DNA from 4 places in the Shewanella mytili genome. Region 3 is predicted to be linked to each of the others. Evidence: predicted binding sites of a transcription regulator. Region 3 holds the regulator's gene; each other region holds the start of a gene.

Region 1 (4,213 bases), on a different contig from region 3:
TGATTGAGCCTCGCTATAAGCTGTTATTGCTATAGGACTGACAGATGCGAGTCGCTTCCCTTCAGGGCAAGATTTGCTTCATTTTTGGCAGTTGATTACGTTGCTTTTGCAAACGCTACCGATTATTCCGCACATCCTGTGTTTCACCCTTCGGGACAGCTAAAGCTGTTCAAAAATGTTCCCGACATTTTGTCGCGTGGCGGGCCAGACGCCTTTCGGCTCCTGCTAAGAGACAGAAATTGTTCTGTCTCTTGTCCTTCGGACACGCTACCGCCCATGGATTTAGGATTCCAGCGTTCCTTCTGTCCCCTAAGGGTCTGATTGTATAGGACAAGTGTTCCTCTTAGCTCGAACGTACCGCAGCACTTTTAGATCATCTGTAGGACTTTTGCTCTTTCTTACAAAAAGTTGCGTTTGCTCAACTAACTAGTTGGCGGACATCTCGTTGTCCGATTACCACCGTGCCAAATTGTCCTCTTCCGTTACTTTGCCTCAGCACAGATTTTATCTCGGCGTTTAGCCAATTCAGGGCTGCTATCCTGCATCGGTTTTAGTATGAGCTGATTGCATTCCTTCTCCTTAATCTGCTGCTCTGTTTGACGTACGGGTTCGCCTCCGGTGCCTGTTTTTGGTTCGAACAGAAATGATTTCCCAATCTTTGCGCTCGGTTCGCCTATTTGGGCTCTCACGGGTTTGTAATTTAGGGATGCATTGCAATACATTCGCAATAAGCTGCGGCCTTTTGAGTTCAGGTTTTTCATGCTGGATAGCTGATTGCACAAATCTGTGAACATGGCTTTGGCTTGTTGGGTGCACTTGGAATAAGACGCTGCTTGCTGCTTAAGGTTTGCACAGATACTTTCTTGCTTTACCTTCCATAGAAAGTGCTGGAATCGAATGTCGGTGCCCTTGTAGGTGAGCGTTTGGGCTGTGACAGTGGTGTTTGTCGCATCAACATAGGCGCTAGTGATGTTATTGCTCACCATTTCCAGATAGGCGGCGAACAGTTGCGACAATGGATCCATGACTCATCCTTAAGTAACTGGCTGGGTTCCCTTTAGTTAGTCAAAGATATTACCGTCTTTCATCTGGCTTTTAAATGGTTTGTGTCACCGCTGATTTTTGGTTTTTATATGGTCTGTACACTTATTGACAGAAATCCAAGTTAGAGCGGTCGGTGCCAACTGAACGCGATAGTGTCCATTCGTGGGTGCGGGTGATCACTTGAACCCCAAAGCTCACGATCCCTTTGATCCTAGTTAGTACTTCATCGCCGTAGCGGTTGGTTTTGTGCTGACGGAACTTGCCGGAATGTTCGCAAAGGCTGGTGGCAATTTTGCTGCATTTGCTTGCCAGCGTTTAAAGCGCTTGAGTGGAGGATGAGTGAGAACGGCTGAGCATGGCATTTGCCGATGTGAGGCACGGTAAATGGAATGGTCTCCCCACAGGGACTCGAACCCCGATCGGTCGCTTAGGAGGCGACTGCTCTATCCTGTTGAGCTATGAGGAGACGGCAGTGATTATACTGGATTTTGCTCCCAATAAAAGATTTGAAATCTAACCGCTTATTTCTTAATCGCTATATCGTTCAACTGGATGTTAATGGCGGCGTTTTCACCATCAAGCAGGGCGGTGGCGGTATGTTCAGATAGCTGATCGATTGTCACCTTGGCTGGTGTCAGGTTGGCAATGGCATGGGGCTTGTTGAGTTTGTCGGCAATGTTGCGTTGCAGCACAATGACAAAGGTATCACCTTTTTTAACGCCATTCTGGCGGCCGATATTAAGGATGATGCGGTTGTTGTCGCGGGCGATAATCTGGGCCAGTAGCGGGCGGCGGTTAAGGGCTTTATCCATGTCGCTGACGGCTTGTGTCAGCACTTGGGTAATGTGCTTACCGTAAGCGGATTGCCAGAAACTGTCAGAGGCCGGATTGACCATGGCGGTTTTGTCAAATTCCCACTCGGCGCTGCCGTTGTAATCCTGCTGCCAGATGATTTCGCCGCTGATGCCATGATACAGGGTTAGCCGCAGCTGAAACTGGCGCTCGGGTGTATTGGCCCACATGCCGAGCATGGAGGCGGTTGCTGGGGCGACCGAAACATCCATGAGTTCGGGTAGCAGCAAATACTGGCTGTTGGTCATTTCGCTGACAACAGCAGGAACGCTGTTGCCAGTGGTGGTCAGTTGCGGTACCTGCAGCGATTGCGTTGCCAGTAATACGGGAAAGCCGGATACGGCTTGTTGCAGGTGCTGGGCAAGGTGCTGCGACAGCACTTGTGGCAGCTTGTCCAGGCGCCCGTAGCGCAGTTGGCTGCGATCGCCAATAAGGGTTTGCGGAACGAGCACCGCCGCTTTCAGGCCTTGGGCGGCGTTATCGAATGCCGTGGTACTGGCCTGAACATCGGCGCGAATGGTGACGCTCAGGCGATTGCCCTGGCGTTGTTCGTTCAGCAGCTCCACAGCGGCAATATGGCTGGCGGCAGACAACGCCAGTTGTGATGTGAGGTTGCCGTTATTGACGGTTTGGCTGGCCTGAAAATTGCCGCCGTTTTGCAGTAATACCATGCTGATTGCATTGTTGATGGCACTTTCGCGAGCCTTGCTTGTATCACCGTTGATGATGGTGGCTTCACCACTTGCTTCTAGCCACTGAGCCTGGCAAGAAAAGCTAAGGCCTAGTAATGCTAATACGCCAAGCAGTTGTTTCATGGTGATGTTTCCCAATGCTGAAATTGCCAAAAATCCGTTGAGCCAAAAATCCGTCTGGATAGGGTGGCGCTTGAAGAAACATTCAAATTTTATGCCATGGCTACGGATGTATCCGCCCGCATAGCAATGCGTTCATGTCACTGGGGGATGCCAAGCCGCAGGCATGCAATGGCTATATGCCGTATCTTGCAAGTTCATTTTAAACGGGCGATACGGCATAGCCTCTTTTATCGCGGTATTGACGGTAAAACCGCTTAAGTGTGGCGGCATCATGCCGATAAAAAGAAAAGTGAATGCAAATGCTGGCGGATGCCAACTGCCGTGGGGCAGGCGGGTTGCGCCAATGGGATTGATATGAAACTTGCCATCATGTTTTCGATGATACTGTTAGCCGGTTGCAGCCATTCGATGGCCTCGGCGCCGGCCCCATCAACGCCTGCCATCGATAACGCCCTCAGCAATGACCATGGCGTTATCGGTATGAGTGGCTTGTTGGCTCAGCAACTGGTGCAAAGCGGTGATGATGCCAATCGGCAGCTGCCTTTGTTGGTGGCAACGCCGGTAATGGTGGAAGACCTGCAAAGCAGCGACAAACTGGCGGCGCAATTGCAACAGGGGTTGATGACCCAAATGCAGCAGGCCGGGTTTACCTTGGTGGATTTGAATGTGGCCGATGCGGTGCGGGTAACGCCAACAGGGGATTTTTTGCTGAGCCGTGACTGGCAAAAAGTGCCGGCCAATATTGAGGTGGCGCAGGTATTGGTGTCCACGGTGAGCAAATCCCGCACGGGGTTGTTGATTAACAGCCGCATTGTGCTGTTATCGGGCAATCAGGTGGTGGCCAGTGCCCAGCTGTATGTGTCCCAGCAAGCGTTGCCTGAGTATGTGGCCTTGTCACCCCGGGTGGTTTCCCAAAATGGGCTGCTGTACCGCAACGATGCTGCAGGTAAAGGCCAGGTACAGGTACTGGGAGAGATGAAATGAAACTATGGAGCATATTGGCGCTATTGGTGTTGCTTGGCGGGTGCAGTACCCGCGACCGTTACGTTACCTGGGAAACCGTAGCGCCCGAATCCTTCCCGAAAATCACCGCCATTGGTTACGCGCCGCTGGCAACCCAACCGGCCAAGGATGCTGCCGGGCGGGTATTGATGGCCATGCAGGCATCAAAAATTGCCGCCTACCGGGAGCTGGCAGAGCAGGTGTATGGCCAGCAGCTATCGGCCAGCAGCAATGTGAACGACTGGATGATGAAATCCGATGAGGTGAAGGTGTCGGTATCTGGGGTTATCCGTGGTGCCAAAGTGGTGCGCAGCTACCCGGCAGGCGATCATTACGTTACCGAGCTGGAGCTGGATTTTGCCCATGTATGGCAGTTATACCAGCAGCAACATCGCCCGCAACGGGTAAAAGAGATCACCTATTTTTAAGTGCCGATGCAGATGCGCTGGCAGCGCTTGATCCATGCCGGCGCCATGTATTTTATCCGAGGCGGTTTGCCT
Region 2 (4,213 bases), on a different contig from region 3:
TCGCCGGCGGTAGGCATGCCGCTGTCATTAAGCTCCAGCAGCAGTTTCCGAGCCTTGCGCAGGCCATCGTTGAGATTGAAGCTCTTATCCATGTAAGGATCGTTGATAAGCCCTTTCCAGCCCACCGTGGTGCGGGGTTTTTCAAAATAAACCCGCATCACCACTTCCAGTTGCTGCTGGTATTGCGTCCTTAACACCGACAAACGGCGGCCGTATTCCAGCGCAGCGTCGGGATCATGAATCGAACAGGGGCCAATAATCACCAGCAGCCGGTCATCCTTGTTCCGTAACATGTCATGAATGCTCTGACGGGCATTAAACACTGTGGTAGAAGCATTGTCCGTTGCCGGAAATCGTTCCAGAATCGCTATGGGAGGGAGTAACTGCTTAACTTCATTAATCCTGACATCATCATTCTGGTACGACATAATCTTTCTTTGGCTCCGGCACATGGCATTTTTGAGTGAGCTTCCAATCTAGCGTTTCTCCTGATGTGATGCAATTCACTTTCACCCCAAAGCCCATGGACAGACCTGCCCCATAAAAAAACAGGACCACAAGGGTCCTGTTTTTAAGCAATTGACAATTATCAGGCGTTTTTCACCGTGACAAACTCAGGGTAGGCATCCACCCCGCAATCCGCAGCGTCCACACCGTTGTACTCTTCCTCTTCGCTGACGCGAATACCCATGGTGGCTTTCAAAATGCTCCACACCACCAAAGAGGCAATAAAGACCCAACCGAAGATGCAAGCCGCACCCAGTGCCTGAGCGCCGAATGTGGCGTCCGGATTGGACAGCGGCACCATCATCACCCCGAACAGGCCACACACCCCATGCACGGACGTGGCACCTACCGGGTCATCAATCTTGATGCGGTCAAAGGCCACAATGGAGAACACCACCAGGGCACCGGCAATCAGACCGATAATGCCGGCCATGACCAAAGAGGGATTCAACGGATCAGCGGTAATCGCCACCAGGCCAGCCAATGCACCGTTAAGTACCATGGTCAAATCCGCCTTGCCCCAAACGATTTTACACACAATCAGGGCTGCCACTGCGCCAAATGCTGCCGCGGAGTTGGTATTCACGAACACTTTGGCAACCGCAGAGGCGTTTTCAGCATCAGATACCATCAACTGAGAGCCGCCGTTAAAGCCAAACCAGCCCATCCACAAAATGAACGTGCCCAAGGTGGCCAATGGCAGGTTACACCCAGGAATAGGCGTTACGGCACCATTGGCGCCATATTTGCCTTTACGGGCACCCAGCAGCAGCACCCCGGCCAGCGCGGCTGCCGCACCAGCCAAATGCACAATCCCGGAACCGGCAAAGTCAGAGAAACCGGCAGCCGACAGGAAACCGCCGCCCCAGGTCCAGTAACCTTCCATCGGATAGATAAAGGCGGTCATTACCACGCTGAAGAGCAAAAACGCCCACAATTTCATGCGTTCGGCTACTGCGCCAGACACAATGGACATGGCGGTTGCCACAAACACCACCTGGAAAAAGAAGTCGGATTCCAGTGAGTGGGTTGCATCGGCAGCCTGGGTGCCAATCAAGGCGCCAAAGCTTGGCAGGATGCCGCCTTCGGCATTATCCACATACATCATGTAATAACCCACCAGCAGGTAAGTCACACAGGAGATGGCATACAGCACCACGTTTTTGGTCAGGATTTCCGTGGTGTTTTTCGCCCGCACCAATCCGGCTTCGAGCATGGCAAACCCGGCGGCCATCCACATCACCAAGGCCCCGGACATTAAAAAGTAAAACGTATCCAGCGCGAAGCGAAGTTCTGACACTGAAGTTCCCAATTTGGTTAACTCTTCCATCATCATCCCCCTTAAAGCGCTTCGCTGTCGGTTTCACCGGTACGGATACGGATCACCTGTTCCAGCGCGGTAACAAAAATTTTGCCGTCGCCAATCTTGCCGGTACGGGCAGCATTGGTAATGGCTTCCAGCAGCAGATCCAAATTCTCCTCTTTGGTGGCAATCTCCAGTTTGACTTTCGGCAAAAAGTCCACCTGGTATTCCGCACCGCGGTAAAGTTCGGTATGCCCTTTCTGACGGCCAAACCCTTTCACCTCAGAAACCGTCATCCCTTCAATGCCAATGCCCGCAATCGCCTCACGGACATCATCAAGCTTAAACGGCTTGATGATTGCGCTGACTAATTTCATTCAGACCTCCCAAATTGCTTTTTTTGTATGTGATGTTGGCTTATACAATTCAAGCATCAGGCCAAAATGTTAATTTTTTGTTTTATAAAGACTTAGCAAAATTTCATGGCACCAAGGGGCAAGCAAATGCACCAAAATGGTTCAATTCACCGGTTAATGCACAACTTTGAAGCGGTAACAAAATCGACTTTCGCCTTATTGGTAAGCCTCGGATGACAAGGTAATTTGAGCAGTGATTGTTCACTAAGGAGGGAGTTATGCTGCAAAGCACAGAGGCTATTTTGGTGATTGTGGACGTGCAGGGAAAGCTGGCCCGCATCATGTCACAAACCACCCCGTTACATCACCGCCTGCAAATTCTGGCCAAGGCCATGCCGTTATTTGACATACCGGTTTTATGGCTGGAACAGCTGCCGGATAAATTGGGCCCCACCAGTGAAGAACTGGCAAGCGTGCTGCGGCCCATTACCCATCCCATTGCCAAACAGCATTTCAGTGGCTGGCAATGCGATGAGTTTCGTGAGCAGTTGCAACAAAGTGGCCGCACCCAAGTGCTGCTGGCGGGCATAGAAACCCATATCTGTGTGTACCAGACCTGTCGCGATCTGCTGGATCAGGGGCTGGATGTGCACGTGGTGGCAGATGCAGTGGACTCTCGCCAGGCAGAGGCCCGCAGTTTGGGCCTGCAAATGATGCAGCAACGCGGAGCCTGGTTAACCCACTCAGAAGCCTTGCTGTTTGAATTGCAGCACCAAGCCAGCGGCGAACGCTTCCGGCAATTGCTGTCGTTGATAAAATAACCGATAAGCCAGCCCAAAAATAAAGGAGCGTGCACACCAATCGCTGGCGGGCACGCTCCTTTAATCGGTCAATAACCTATCAGTCTTCCAGCGGTGACACCACAAACAGCAAATCGCCCTGGGAAATCTGCTGGCCGTTACCGTTGAGGATCCGCTCGATGCGATATTTCTTATCTTCCGGATACAGCTCGGCGCCTTTGCGGTTAAAGCCGGCCAGTGTCATCTGCGAGAACATCTTCATGGCTTCTGTCAGTGCCAAGGTTTGATCCACAGTGACAATATCGCCCTCTTTAACAAAGTCCGCTTCGCCCGGTGCCGGTGAGGTGTAGAAGATACCCGCCCCCTGCGCCAACACCTTGAGTTCGTTGGACTCACCCACCCGCAAGGATTCGGTATCCACGCCCTGGGTTTCGGCGGCCGCTTCCATCTCGGCAATCAGCGCCGGGATATCCAGCTCGGCCATCAGGCGCGGCAGGTAGTTGGTATCGTAAACGCCATCACGGAACGTGCGATCGTTCAAAATGCGTTTCAGCAGCGGAATGTTGGTTGCAATCCCCTTAATCACCACGCTGTCCAGGTAATCCAGCATCTTGTTGATGGTGTCTTCCCGGTCTTCGCCATGGACGATAATCTGCGCTATCAGGCTGTCGTAGTAAGGAGATACCTCCTTGTTTTCAGCAGCAATGGAGATGACTTCCACGTTATCGTGGGCCGGCATGACGCATTCGGTGATAAGCCCCGGATTTGGCACCAGCTGCAGTACACCGTTGTTGTCCAGTGCGGCTTTTTCCGCGGTCACCCGCACCTCAATGGCATAACCCAGCTCTTTTGGCTGCATCTGTTCGATAGAGCGGCCCGCCGCAATATCAAACTGGGTACTGACGATATCGATGCCGGAAGTCACTTCGGTGACCGGATGTTCCACCTGCAAACGGGTGTTCATCTCCATGAAGTACACTTCGTTGGCATCCAGGTTGTAGATGTACTCTACCGTACCCGCACCGGTGTAATCGGTGGCATTGCCGAGGGCTTCGGTGTATTTCATCACTTTCTGCTTCAGCTCGTCCGGCAACATGGTGGAGCCGGATTCTTCAATCACCTTCTGGTTATTGCGCTGTACGGAGCAGTCGCGAATGCCCAGCACCTTGGTGTTGCCAAAGCGGTCACGCAGCAACTGCACCTCAATATGGCGCAATGAAGTGACGTATTTTTCCAAGTACAGGTCG
Region 3 (4,213 bases):
CATCTGCCGCAGCAGGTGGCGAATATAGACTAAGCGGCCGCTATCCAGCGCTTGGTTGAGGCGCTCGAGCAGTTCTGCGGTGTCAGCTTGCTTTGGAGTGTCCGCAGCCATGTTCCCTCTTTGTCAATTCTGCACTGGGGAAAATGCGCCTGACGCCGTCAGCGGTTAACTGGCTTCGTCAAAACGGGCGTTAATCAAATTGCAGATGGCTTCCATGGCCGGTTCTGCATCCGGGCCATCGGCAATCAAACGGATTTTTTTGCCCATGCCGGTTTCCAGCATCAGCAACCCCAGCACGCTGGCTGCGGATGCCTGTTTTTGCCCCTGGACCAAAAGGATGTTGGCATCAAACTCATTGGCCAATACTGCCAGTTTAGTTGCCGCCCGGGCATGTAACCCGAGTTTGTTGAGAATGGTGACTTCCCGCTCAATTCTGGCCACTTTCCAGTTCCCTGTGGCGCGCCTGCACTTTATGTTTGCTGTCGCAAAAACGTTTGGCCAATTGTTCCGTCACGTATACAGAGCGGTGCTTGCCGCCTGTACAGCCAATGGCCACGGTCAGATAACTGCGGTTATTGCGTTCCAGATGGGGCAGCCAGGTATCCAGCAGGTTTTCTATTTGCCAGATGAATTTATTCACCAGCGGCTGGCGGTTAAGAAACTCCCGTACCGGTTCGTCCAGTCCGGTAAACGGCCGCAGCTGGGGTTCCCAGTGGGGATTGGGCAAGAAACGGGCATCAAACACAAAGTCCGCTTCTGTGGGCAAACCGTATTTAAAACCAAAGGAGACAAAGTTGATCACCAGCTCTTTGGTGGCACTGCCCAGCAGAATTTCCCGCACGGCATCGCTCAGCTCATAAATATTGAGGGCGGAGGTGTCGATGTAGTGATCCATCAGTTGCGACAGGGGCATGAGTAACTTGCCTTCCTGCTCGATGGCATCTTTCAGGGAGATTTTGCTCTTGGACAAGGGGTGTAGACGCCGGGTTTCGCTGTAGCGTTTCAGCAGCACTTTATCCGAGGCGTTAAGGAAGAAACTTATCACCTCGGTGTTTTGCGGCAGTTTTTCCAGCTGGCTTTCGAGCACCTTGTCCTGATTGGGCAGGTTGCGCACATCCACGCTAATGGCCACCAGCTCGTTACTGCCGCGCAGGTTGTCCAGCAAGCTGCCAATCATGGGCAGGGGCAGGTTGTCCACACAGTAGTAACCCATGTCTTCCAGAACCCGTAACGCCACAGATTTTCCTGACCCGGAGCGCCCGGAGACAATGGCCAGTTTCATCCGTTGATCACCTGATACAGTTCTGCTTGTGAGGTGGCCTTGCGCAATTGCTTGAGCACCTGTTTGTCACTGAGTTTTTCGGCCATGGCCGATAGCGTGCTCAGGTGTTGCTGGCATTGATCTGCCGGCACCACCAAGGCAAACAGGATGTCTACCGGTTGATTGTCAATGGCATCAAAAGCAATCGGTTCGTCACATTTCACCAGCACCGCAATGGGGGCGGTGATGTCTGGCAGTCGGCCATGGGGAATGGCAATGCCATTCCCGATACCGGTGCTGCCCATTTTTTCTCTGGCCAACAGGCTTTCAAAAATGGCTTGGGATGACAGGTTTGGATACTGGGTCGCCGCGAGTTCGCTGATGAGCTCCAATACCTTTTTCTTGCTGCCGGGTGTGGCGCAGGCGGTACACTCCGGCCGCAGGACGGTACTAAGTTCCATCATGAGTATTTTGTCAGCTTTTCTTTGTATTTAATGACCTGACGATCCAATTTATCAATCAGAGCGTCGATGGCGGCGTACATGTCACTATGTTCCGCGGTGCCATGCACCTCACCACCGTTCAGATTTAGCTTGGCTTCGACTCGTTGTGTGTCTTTTTCCACAGTGAGTACAACGCGCACATTATTGATCTGTTCGAAATGGCGTTCAAGTTTTGCAAATTTACCCTCCACATAGCTTTTCAGAGAGTCAGTGATCTCAATATGATGGCCTGCCAGATTAATCTGCATAGCGGTCTCCTCCATGGGGTCATTGGCTTTACAAACTCTTACGTTGATTTGAAGGCGGGATCATCATGGCTTCGCGATATTTGGCGATGGTACGCCGGGCCACGTTGATCCCCTGCTCAGCCAGAAGCTGTGCCATTTTACTGTCGCTGAGGGGCTTTTTGGGGTTTTCAGCTGCCACCAGCTTTTTAATGAATGCCCGGATGGCGGTTGATGAGCATTCGCCGCCGTCTTCAGTGCCCACGTGGCTGGAAAAGAAATACTTGAGCTCAAAAATGCCGCGGGGGGTGTGCATGTATTTTTGAGTGGTAACCCGGGAAATGGTGGATTCATGCATGTCCACCGCCAGGGCTATATCGTTCAGTACCATGGGTTTCATGGCTTCTTCGCCGTATTCAAAAAAGCCTTGCTGAAACTGCACGATGCAGTTGGCCACTTTGAGCAGGGTATCGTTGCGGCTCTCCAGACTCTTGATAAACCATTTGGCTTCCTGCAGATGACCGCGAATGAATTGGCTGTCGGACTGGCTGCGGGCGCTGCGGGCCATGGCGGCATATTGCTGGTTGATGCTGAGTTTGGGCATGCAGTCCGGGTTGAGTTCCACCACCCAGCGGCCGTTTTTCTTCCAGACGCTGACATCCGGAATGACATATTCTTCATCCTGGGGTTGCACCAGCAGGCCAGGGCGCGGGTTAAGGGTCTGGATAAGGGCTATGGCTTCGCGCAGCTCGTCTTCCTTGAGGCGGGTTTTGCGCATCAAGGTGCGGTAGTCTTTGCTGGCAATCAGGTCAAGATACTGGCTCAGCAACATCACGGCATTTTCCAGATGGGGCGTGTCGGCAGCAAATTGTGCCAGCTGGATTAACAGGCACTCTTGTAAGTCTTTGGCTGCAATGCCAACAGGATCAAAATGTTGCACACGTTTTAGCACGGCTTCGATTTCTGCCAGCTCGATTTCCGGGTCGCCCATGGCTTCGAGGATTTCCTCGGTGCTTTGGGTCAGGTAGCCCTGATCGTCAATGGCTTCAATGATGGCGGTGGCAATGGCCCCATCGGTTTCAGAAAACGGGGTAAGATTTTTCTGCCATTCCAGATGTTCGTGCAAGCCTTCACTGGTTTCCCCTTGAAAGGGCGTGTCGTCATCCCGCAGCGGGCCGGCACTGACCGCCGGTGCCGCCGTGAACACTTCATCCCAGGTGGTATCCATGGGCAGTTCTTCGGGCAGGGATTCGTTGGTGAGGGCCTCAGGGGTTTCCACGGTAGAGCTGTCGGCAACGTCTGCTGTGGCCGGGGTGTCATCCAGGGAGGCATCCGCATTTTCGCTGTTGTCGGCGAGCTGGTTGTCTTCGGTTGTCTCCAGAAGTGGATTAGCCTCCAGCGCTTGCTGAATTTCCTGTTGTAACTCCAGTGACGACAGCTGCAACAGGCGGATGGCCTGCTGCAGTTGTGGTGTCATGGTCAGTTGTTGACCCAGTTTTAACTGGAGTGACGTCTTCATGTTACCGCTTACCCCTACATCCTGTTGTGCATTAAAAAACTTTTTTTATTTAAAGCCCTTAACGATAAAGGCCGGTGTTTGTTGTTTACTATAGCTTGAATTGTTCACCCAAGTACACTGCGCGCACTTGCTGGTTATCGAGGATCTCGGTGGGGGTGCCTTCTGCAATCAGTTGCCCGTGGCTCACAATGTAAGCATGTTCGCAGACATCCAGTGTTTCGCGCACATTGTGATCGGTAATCAGCACCCCTAAACCCCGGGAGCGCAGCTGTTCGATGATTTTCTTGATGTCAATCACCGAGATGGGGTCCACCCCGGCAAACGGCTCATCGAGCAAGATGAACTTGGGATCGGCAGCCAGTGCTCTGGCAATCTCCACCCGGCGCCGTTCCCCACCGGAGAGGGACATGCCGAAGCTGTCGCGGATGTGGGTGATGTGAAACTCTTCAAGGAGTTGCTCCAGCTGTTCTTCCCGGCCGTTTTTATCCAGATCCTTGCGGATCTGCAGTACGGCCATGATGTTGTCCCGCACGGTGAGTTTGCGAAAAATACTGGCTTCCTGGGGCAGATAACCGATGCCTTTGCGGGCACGTATGTGCATGGGTGCCAAGGTCAGTTCATCTTCATCAATGAAAATCCGGCCCTTTTCGCTTTGGATAAGCCCTACTACCATGTAAAAGGTGGTGGTTTTTCCTGCGCCATTGGG
Region 4 (4,213 bases), on a different contig from region 3:
CACGGTATTTTCGGTGGTAATGTCCTGAGGTCGCACAATGCCGGTAATGCGGATGAACTCGTCACCGTTATTGATGGTGATCCATTTTTCTCCCCGCACCACCAGGTTGCCGTTGCCCAGCACCTGAATGACGTTGGCGGAAATCTCGCCGGACAAGCTGTTGCTTTGGTCCGTATCCGCCGAACGGGCGGTATCCATGCTGTCGCTATATCCCACATCCAGCGAGTTGCCGTTAATGGTGACATTGCGCCCGGCGGCCATCAGTGGATTTACCGACAGGTTGGAACCTTTGGAAATCTGGTTGCCCGCGCTTTTTTTCGCTTGGGTGGATTCCACCAGTTCAATGGTGACAATGTCCCCAACCCGATGGGCTTTAAGATCGGAAAACAGCGCCGTGGCCCGGTTATTGGTGTAAATGGAGCCGGTGGGCACCAGCGCGGTTTCGCTGCTGTCATCCGGATATACAGGCGCATAGTAAGGATCGTCGGCAATCGGCTTGTGCTGACTGGAGGCACAGGCCCCCAGGAACAAAAGCGGCAATAGTGTCAGTAATACCTTCATAACCTTACCCCGTTACAGATTCTGGTTTACATAACTCAGCATCTGATCCACCGCCGAGATGACCTTGGAATTCATCTCGTATACCCGCTGGCTTTCAATCAGATTGACCAGCTCTTCGGTCACGTTGACGTTGGAAGTTTCCAAAGAACCCTGACGGATACTGCCCATACCATCCAGCGCTGGCGTGCCCTGCACCGGTGCGCCACTGGCACCGGTTTCCAGATAGAGATTCTGGCCAATGGGGTCAAGACCGGACGGATTGATGAAGTCAGACATGGTTAACTGTCCTACCACCTGATTTTCAGCTTCGCCGGGCATTTTCACTGACACTTCCCCTTCGGAAGACACGGTAATCGAGGTGGCATTGGCTGGCAGGGTAATGCCGGGTTGCAGCACATAGCCTTCACCGGAGGTTACCATCTGGCCGCTGTCATCCATAGTGAACTGGCCGTTGCGGGTATAGGCGGTAGTGCCATCCGGCATCTGAATTTCAAAAAAGCCCGGGCCCTGGATCATCAAGTCCAGCGCGTTATCGGTAGTTTCCATATTGCCCTGGGAAAACAGCTTCTGGGTGGATACCACTTTGGTGCCCGCCCCCAGATTCAGCCCGTTGGGCAGTTTGGTGTTGGATGCACTGATGCCCCCGGCCTGATTCACCGTCTGGTACAGCAAATCTTCAAACACTGCCCGGGATTTTTTGTAACCCACGGTGCTGGCATTAGCGATATTGTTGGAAATTACCGATATGTCGGTCTGCTGGGCGTCGAGCCCGGTTTTACTAATCCATAAAGCAGGATGCATAATCGTTACTCCTAGCTAATGCGTACCAATGCAGCAGCAGACTTGTCGTTGTCTTCTGCGGTTTTCATCATTTTTACTTGCAGTTCAAACTGGCGTTGCAAGCTGATCATGTTGACCATCTCATCCACGGCGCTAACGTTACTGCTCTCCACCGCGCCGCTGACCACATTAACGTCGGCATCGGCAGCAGCGGGCTCCCCATAAAGGGTGTGAAACAGCCCGTCTTCGCCGCGCATCAAATTGTTATTGCCGGGATTGACCAGTTTTATCCGCCCCACCTCTTCAATCACTTCCGGCGTGGCACCTTGGGGCCTCACGGAAATGGTACCGTTGGCGGCAATCTCCAGTTTTTCAATGGGCAGCGGTAACACAATGGGGCCGTTATCCCCCATCACCGCATGGCCGCTGCTGTTACGCAGCATGCCGTTAACGTCAATATTCAGGCTCCCGGCGCGGGTATAGGCCTCGCGGCCATCATCTGCCTGCACCGCAATCCAGCCCTGGTCTTTAACAGCAATGTCCAGATCCCGCCCGGTGGTATGCAATGCTCCGGAGGAGAAATCCGATGATGGCAGTTCGGTCATGGCAAATACCCGAGAGGGCAACCCTTCGCCAAAAGCCTGCATGGAGCGGGCCTGCGCCATATCCGCCTTGAAACCATCGGTATTGGCATTGGCCAGGTTATTTGCCCGTACCGCCAGTGCATCCATGTTCTGCTTGGCGCCGGTCATTGCGATGTAGAGGAATTTGTCCACCAGTTGCCCCGTCAAAAAATGCGCTTATGCTCAATTAAGCAAACTCCATGCCAGCAGATTTTCTGCTCCATGGAAAAAGAACGGCAGGGAAAACAGGTGATTGGGGAAACAACAAAAGAAAAGCGGCAAGAAGTTGCCGCTTTAAACCAAGCTTTACCGTTGGGTGAAACCCATTAACGGATCTGCAATACGGTCTGTTGCAGGGTATTGTTCACTTCCAGAGTTCGGGAGTTGGCCTGGAAGTTACGCTGGGCAGAGATAAGATCCACCAGCTCGGTGGTCAAATCCACGTTGGAGCCTTCCAGATAGGAGGATTTGATGGAGCCGAATACGCCGCTGTTGGCTTCACCGGCCAGGGCTTCGCCGGATTCCAGACTGGCTTTCCAGGAGGTGTTGCCCACCTGGGTAAGCCCCTGCTCGTTGGCAAAACGCACCAGCGCCACCCGGGCCAATGGCACGGTGGAACCGTTACTGTATTTGGCGGATATCAAGCCATCGCTGCCCACTTCCACATTGGTCAGGCGCCCAACGGTAATGCCGTCTTGAGTCATTTCCGTGGTGCCAAAACTTTCCGCATACTGGGTGGGCTTGTTAAAGCTGATGGAAATTTGCTGGGAGCCGTCTGCCGAAGCGCTCAACACGTTGGCACCGCCAATCCCCAACTGGGCAGTGGTCAGTATGGCCGGATCAGACCCCTTATAAGCACCGGTGGCATCAAAGGTCAGCACCGAGCCCACCCAACCGCCGGTGGTTTGCGCCGTACCGCTGTTATCCGGAGTACCGTCACCGTCGGTGTCGGTCTGATAAGTTCCGGCGCTGCCGTCCAGATCCACCTGTTTGCCATCCACCGCGTAAAACACCACCCAGTTGCTTTCGCCGGTATAGGCACCATTTTCGGGTTTCACAAAATAGGACGTCAGGGTATGGGACTCACCCAGCGAATCATAAATGGTCACCGCAGTGGAGTTATTGAAGGTGGAAGAATCTGCCGGATTAAACGCGGCCGGGTCCAGCGCGTCAGCGTTGGAGTTCAGGTTCATGCTCATGGCCACATTCTGGGTTGCCTGCGGGCTACCGGCGGTATCCGGCACCTGTACGGGTTTGGTGGTACTCAGGCTCACCGATGCGGAATTACCGTCTGAATCCACCTGAAAACACTGCAGATAGTTGTCCTGGGAGTCAACCAAAAAGCCGTTGGGGTCGCGCTTGAAGGCACCGGCACGGGTAAAGGAGAAATCCTGGGCATCAATGGATGATGAGGTGACAAAAAAACCGTTGCCGCTAATGGCCATGTCCAGCGCATTGCTGGTGGACTTAAGATTGCCCTCATGGAACTGCTGTGCCACCTGGGTGGTGGTCACCCCGCCACCCACGGCGGTTTTGCTGTTGGAGAAAATAGAGCTGGCATACACATCGGCAAACTCGGCCCGAGACTCCTTAAAGCCCACGGTATTGACGTTCGCGATGTTATTTGCGGTTGTATTGAGATCTTTTTGCGCCGCATTGATCCCACTCAGAGCAATATTGAAAGACATAATCCACCTCTTTTATAAATACTGTTGTCCGGCCTGACCCGGCGCAAAACTTAACTTTCAGAAACGGCTAAAACATCCGACAGCGATACGCCACCAATTCCCCGAATGTTCACCACGGCGCCCGTAGTCGAATTCAGCGACACACTGCTGACATGGCCGTAAGTGCTCACGTAAAGATCTTCAGAAACCCCGTCCACCACCCCGTTGGCTTTAAGGGTGTACGTGCCCGGTGCCATGGTATTGCCACTATCATCCAGGCCATCCCATTCCACGTCGATATTGCCGCCATTGCTGCCGTCTACGGTAAAGGTACGCACCACCTGGCCACTGGCATCCTCCACCGACATCTTGATGGCGTTAATGGGTTCGGTGGTACTTATCACCCCGCGCACGGTAGGCTCGGTGGCCGAAATGTACGCGCTGCCCGAGGGCACCAGCACTTTCTGGCCAATAAGGCCTGATGCCTGCAATGCCTGGCTGGAGGTCATCACCGTATTGAGGTTGGTGATTTCATCATTGAGCTTATTAATGCCATCCACTGTGGAAAACGAGGCCATCTGG

The links. Region 3 encodes sigma-54, which starts transcription at its own class of promoters, with help from an activator protein. Its sites were predicted from a motif close to GTTGGCACGNNNNTNGNNT; they were not measured.
Region 1: a site for sigma-54 is predicted at 2,792-2,810, ahead of ACIDEJ_RS01045 (flagellar assembly protein T N-terminal domain-containing protein). Genes of this name have one in related genera too.
Region 2: a site for sigma-54 is predicted at 2,235-2,253, ahead of ACIDEJ_RS03525 (P-II family nitrogen regulator). Genes of this name have one in related genera too.
Region 4: a site for sigma-54 is predicted at 2,154-2,172, ahead of flgF (flagellar basal-body rod protein FlgF). Genes of this name have one in related genera too.

Annotation. Positions count from the first base shown of each region.
Region 1 is NZ_JBKOUD010000001.1:240,100-244,312, forward strand. Features, by position in the region: gene ACIDEJ_RS01030 (hypothetical protein) at 1-7, shown strand, start outside; gene ACIDEJ_RS01035 (hypothetical protein) at 483-1,025, opposite strand; tRNA gene ACIDEJ_RS01040 (tRNA-Arg) at 1,435-1,510, opposite strand; gene ACIDEJ_RS01045 (flagellar assembly protein T N-terminal domain-containing protein) at 1,566-2,711, opposite strand; gene ACIDEJ_RS01050 (FlgO family outer membrane protein) at 3,066-3,695, shown strand; gene ACIDEJ_RS01055 (LPP20 family lipoprotein) at 3,692-4,141, shown strand.
Region 2 is NZ_JBKOUD010000002.1:174,657-178,869, reverse strand. Features, by position in the region: gene aroG (3-deoxy-7-phosphoheptulonate synthase AroG) at 1-428, opposite strand, end outside; gene ACIDEJ_RS03530 (ammonium transporter) at 590-1,837, opposite strand; gene ACIDEJ_RS03525 (P-II family nitrogen regulator) at 1,849-2,187, opposite strand; gene ACIDEJ_RS03520 (hydrolase) at 2,445-2,987, shown strand; gene ACIDEJ_RS03515 (ATP-binding protein) at 3,067-4,213, opposite strand, start outside.
Region 3 is NZ_JBKOUD010000022.1:7,373-11,585, forward strand. Features, by position in the region: gene mgtE (magnesium transporter) at 1-111, opposite strand, end outside; gene ACIDEJ_RS14815 (HPr family phosphocarrier protein) at 166-441, opposite strand; gene rapZ (RNase adapter RapZ) at 428-1,282, opposite strand; gene ptsN (PTS IIA-like nitrogen regulatory protein PtsN) at 1,279-1,722, opposite strand; gene hpf (ribosome hibernation promoting factor) at 1,722-2,012, opposite strand; gene ACIDEJ_RS14835 (RNA polymerase factor sigma-54) at 2,041-3,507, opposite strand; gene lptB (LPS export ABC transporter ATP-binding protein) at 3,596-4,213, opposite strand, start outside.
Region 4 is NZ_JBKOUD010000001.1:249,479-253,691, reverse strand. Features, by position in the region: gene flgH (flagellar basal body L-ring protein FlgH) at 1-561, opposite strand, end outside; gene flgG (flagellar basal-body rod protein FlgG) at 574-1,362, opposite strand; gene flgF (flagellar basal-body rod protein FlgF) at 1,374-2,117, opposite strand; gene flgE (flagellar hook protein FlgE) at 2,291-3,652, opposite strand; gene ACIDEJ_RS01095 (flagellar hook assembly protein FlgD) at 3,703-4,213, opposite strand, start outside.